Regions from separate parts of the Arthrobacter sp. QXT-31 genome, predicted to be linked through region 1. Evidence: predicted binding sites of a transcription regulator. Region 1 holds the regulator's gene; the other holds the start of a gene.
What was found. The regulator HspR, encoded in region 1, represses chaperone genes until heat shock. The targets are predictions, from matches to a motif close to AAGTTGAGTCNNNNNGACTCAACTT.

Region 1 (2,389 bases):
CACCAAGCTGGAGAACGCGCTGAAGACGTACGGCCTGAGCCGCATCGATGAGACCGGCGTGGAGTTCGATCCGACCATCCACGAGGCCCTCATCCAGCAGCCCGGCGAGGACATCGAGGTTGATACCGTCAGCCAGGTGCTCCGCTCCGGCTACAAGTCAGGTGAGCGGGTCCTCCGCGCGGCACAGGTCATCGTCGCGGTGCCGGCCTAGCATTACCCCATCGAGATGGCAGTTCGCGGCAGTGATTCGAAGGGACATTGCCGTGAACTGCCATCTCGGCTCAGATTTTTGAAAGGAAACGCCATTGGCTAGCCAGGACTGGGTGGACAAGGACTTCTATAAGATCCTTGGTGTTGCCAAGGACGCTTCCGACGCTGACATTAAGAAGGCTTACCGGAAGCTCGCCCGGCAGTACCACCCTGATACGAACTCCGGGGACACTGCTGCGGAGAAGAAGTTCAAGGACATTTCCGAGGCTTACTCTGTGCTGTCCGATCCGGACGAGCGGCAGCAGTACGACGCCATCCGGGCAATGGGCGGCGGCGCGCGGTTTGCCCCGCACGGTGCGGGAAGCACGGCGAACGGCGGCTTCGAAGACCTCTTCGGCGGCCTCTTCACCGGTGGCGGCGGCCGTCACTCCGGCGGGTTCAGCACCGCCGGCGGAGTTCCGCCCGAATTCGCAGACCTGTTCGGCGGCGGCTTCGGCGGTGGCCCGGCCGGTTACCAGCGCGCACCGCAGAAGGGCGCCGACCGGACGGCCAGTACCAGCATCTCCTTCGCCGGATCCATCCGCGGCACCACCATCGGGCTGCGCGAACCCGACGGCGAGGTCATCGACGTCCGGGTGCCGGCGGGCATCAAGGACGGCCAGAAGGTGCGCGTCCGCGGCAAGGGCCAATACGGCCCGGCGGGCAACGGCGATCTCCTGGTCACCGTCAACGTCAAGCCCCATGACTTTTACACGCGCGACGGCGACAACCTCCGGATCCATGTGCCCGTCAGCTTCCCCGAAGCTGCTTTGGGCGCCGACATCGAGGTTCCGACGATCGACGGCGAGCACGTCCGCATGCGCGTTCCCGCCGGCACCCCGTCGGGGCGCACGCTCCGGGTGAAGGGCCGCGGCGTCAAGACGTCGAAGGCCACCGGCGACCTGCTGGTGACGATCGACGTCGCAGTTCCGCAGAACCTGAGCAAGGAAGCCGAGGAGGCCGTGAAAGCATTCGCCGCCGCAACCAACGGCGCGGACGTCCGGCAGGGCCTGGCAGCCAAGGCCCGGCTTTAGCGACAGGTGCCGGCCGTGGACATCAATTTCGATCAGCCGATCTTCGTCATCTCGGTGGTCGCCGAGCTCGCCGACATGCACCCGCAGACCCTCCGCCAGTACGACCGGCTGGGCATCGTCTCGCCCAGCCGGGCGCCGGGCAAATCCCGCAGGTACTCCCAGCGGGACGTGAACCGGCTCCGCGAGGTGCAAAGGCTGTCCCATGAGGGCGTTTCGCTCGAGGGGATCAAGCGCATCCTTGAACTGGAAAACCAGGTGGCTGCACTGCAGCACCGGGTGACCGAACTCAGCGAGGAACTGGCCCGCCGTCGTGAGCCGCTGGAATCCCGCATCTTCGCCGCCGGCACCGCCGGTGATGTGGTGAGCCTGGCACGGGGCCAGCGCCCCCGGCCGCGTTCGCAGGCAGTCGTGGTGTGGCGGCCCCGGGGCGACGCCTAATAATTCCTGGCTGAGCCGCTGCCCATTGCCAGAACTGGGTGCTGTGCCAAAAATAGGGTGCAGCACCGGGACGGGCCCAGCAACCGCAATGTCGCGGTCCCGGCTCCCCGGCAGAAGGGACGCAGGGTCATGACCTATATCAAGGACTTTGACCAGCTGGGACGCGGCGATCTGAAGGAGGCGGGCGGCAAGGGAGCCAACCTCGGCGAGCTGGCCCGGGCCGGCTTTCCGGTGCCGGCGGGCTTCGTGCTCACCACCGCGGCCTACCAGGACTTCGTCAACGCCAACGGCATCGCCGGCCGCATCCTCGAACTCGCGGCCCTTCCCGCCGGTGCTTCAAACGACGACTACGAGACCGCCGCACGGCAGATCCGGACGCTTTTCGCCGAGGGCACGTTGCCCGGGGAGATCAGCGGTGAACTTCGGGCAGCCTACCTGCGGTTGGGTCAGCATATGGCCGCAACAGGAGAAGATGCGGGCATACAGTCCAGCGACGGGGCGCGGGTGGCAGTGCGCTCCTCGGCCACTGCAGAGGACCTCGCCTCCGCCAGCTTCGCCGGGCAGCAGGACACTTACCTGAACGTCGCCGGGCCAGAGGCCGTCGCCGCTGCCGTCATCGACTGCTGGGCCTCCCTGTGGAATGCCCGCGCCATGGCCTACCGCTCACG
Region 2 (2,389 bases), 2.0 Mb from region 1:
CCGGAATGCCGGTGGCCCGGGAAATAATCTCGGCAATGCCCGCTTCGTCGACAACCGCAGGGGCGGCAGCGGGCGCCGCTCCGGAGTCGATCTTCTCCTTCAGGGATACGATCTCGTCCCGCAGCCGGGACGCCTCCTCAAAGCGTTCGTCAGCGACGGAGGCATTCTTTAATTCCTCCAGGGCGGAGAGACGCTCACGCAGGGCATCCAGCTGACCCGTGCCGCGCTGCAGGCTGAGCCGTGCTCCCGCCTGGTCGATGAGGTCAATGGCCTTGTCCGGCAGGAAGCGGTCCGTGACGTAGCGTGCGGACAGTTCGACCGCGGCGCGGATGGCAGCGTCGGTGTATTGCACGCCGTGGTGTTCCTCGTACCGGTCCTTCAGCCCAGCCAGGATCTGGATGGCATCCTCGATGTGCGGTTCACTGACGTGGACGGGCTGGAACCGCCGTTCGAGGGCAGGGTCCTTTTCCACCTTGCGGTACTCGTTCAGCGTCGTGGCCCCCACGAGATGGAGTTCGCCGCGTGCCAGGCGGGGCTTCAGGATGTTGCCCGCATCCATGCCGCCCTCGCCTGCCCCGCCGGCACCCATCACGGTGTGCAGTTCGTCGATGAACAGGATGATGCTTCCCGCTTGGCCGCTGATCTCGTCCATCGCCTTGGTGAGACGCTCTTCAAAGTCGCCCCGGTACCGGGTCCCGGCGAGCATGGCAGGCAGGTCCAGTGCAATGACGCGCTTGTCACGAAGCTGCTCGGGAACCGCGCCCGCGGCAATTGCCTGCGCCAGCCCCTCAACAATGGCTGTCTTGCCCACGCCGGCCTCCCCGATCAGGACAGGGTTGTTCTTGGTCCGGCGGGCGAGGATCTCGATGGCCTGTTCGGTTTCCTCCGAGCGTCCGATCACCGGATCCAGTCCGCCTTCGCGGGCACGCGCAGTCAGGTCCGTGCCGTAGGTGTCAAGGGTGGGCGTCGCAGGAGCGGGCCCTGCGGCCTGTTGGGCGGCAGCCGGCGAATTGGGTCCGCTTGCGAATCCGCCGTCAGGTTCTGCCTCATTGGCCCCCGACTGGAAGGACTCGGGCGTCACGCCCGAGGCCATGAGGATCTGGCCTGTCGGCGCTTCCTGGTTGAGCACCAGGGCAACGAACAGGTGCTCGGGATCGATGTAGGTCGAGCCGAAGGCACGGGCAACCTGGTGGGCGTCAAGCAGGGCCCGCTGGGCCGACGGCGTCAGGGCCGGTGCTCCGTCCACTGCCGCACTCGACTTTTCGGGCAGCCGCTCTTCCGCCGCCTGGGCGACTGCGGCGGGATCGGCGCCGGCGCGCCGCAGGTACCCGGCGGCGGGTTCGGTCTGCACCATGACGCGAAGAATGTGCAACGCGTCGACGTCGCTGTGACCGTGGTCAGTGGCGAACCGGGCGGCGAGGGCCAGCACCTCGTGGGTGCGGCGGCTCAGCAGCCGGGTGAGATCCCGGGTACGTGCCGGCCTGGCACCCCGCTGGCCCTGAAGGTAACGGGCAAAGAACTCTTCAAACGAACCGTTGCCGGAAGCGGCAGGCCCGAAAAACGTAGGCATTCAACCTCCATAGAAACTTGAGTGTACTTGACTCAAGTCTTGGTCCTGGAGATTTATTCCCTAGCCGGCGGTGCCCCTTTCCCGGGTTCTCTTCGTCCCTGGATACGGCTAGCGGGATCGGGCCAGGACCGACTCCGCGTGCCGGAGGATGGGCCCGTCGATCATCCTGCCCTGGTACTGGAACACGCCGGTTCCGGCAGTGCGTGCCGCTTCCAGGAGTTCGCGTGCCGCGGCGACGTCCCGCTCGGAGGGCGCGTACGCCTCCCGGACGGCGGCCACCTGGCTGGGGTGGATGCAGGCCTTGGAACCGAAACCCGAGGCAACGGCGTCCCGGGCCTCCGCGGCCAGCCCGTCAAGGTCCGGGATGTTCACGTACACGGCATCCACGGCCTGTTTGCCGGCTGCGCCGGCGGCCAGGAGCACCGAGGAGCGGGCGTGCAGGGCTACGGCACGGTAGCTGCCGTCGTCGTTCCTGCTGGACGTGCCGCCAAGGGAAGCAAGCAGGTCCTCGGCCCCCCACATCATGGCCACCACGTTGGGTTCGGCGGCAATGGCGGGTGCGTGGACCACGCCCGCGGCGGTCTCACACAGGGCAATCACGTGGAAATCCGGCAGGGCCCGGAGCTGGCTGGCGCTCTCCGCCTTGGCAAGCATGACGGTGCGGTAGGGGGTGTGGGCCAGGCAGTGCAGGTCCTTCTCGAAGTCCTCGGTGCCGGCCGGGTTGATCCTAATGATGGTCCGGCTGGGATCCAGCTCCGGCCCTTCCCCGGATCCGCCGAGCTGGGCCAGGATGGCGCCCCGTGCCCGCTGCTTGTCCGG

Region 2: the regulator HspR is predicted to act here: its motif matches at 1,585-1,609, upstream of BWQ92_RS03000 (ATP-dependent Clp protease ATP-binding subunit).

The regions. Positions count from the first base shown of each region.
Region 1 covers NZ_CP019304.1:2,645,851-2,648,239, forward strand. The annotation lists gene BWQ92_RS11905 (nucleotide exchange factor GrpE) at 1-211, shown strand, start outside; gene BWQ92_RS11910 (DnaJ C-terminal domain-containing protein) at 306-1,283, shown strand; gene BWQ92_RS11915 (heat shock protein transcriptional repressor HspR) at 1,299-1,721, shown strand; gene BWQ92_RS11920 (PEP/pyruvate-binding domain-containing protein) at 1,851-2,389, shown strand, end outside.
Region 2 covers NZ_CP019304.1:639,004-641,392, forward strand. The annotation lists gene BWQ92_RS03000 (ATP-dependent Clp protease ATP-binding subunit) at 1-1,570, opposite strand, end outside; gene BWQ92_RS03005 (HpcH/HpaI aldolase/citrate lyase family protein) at 1,679-2,389, opposite strand, start outside.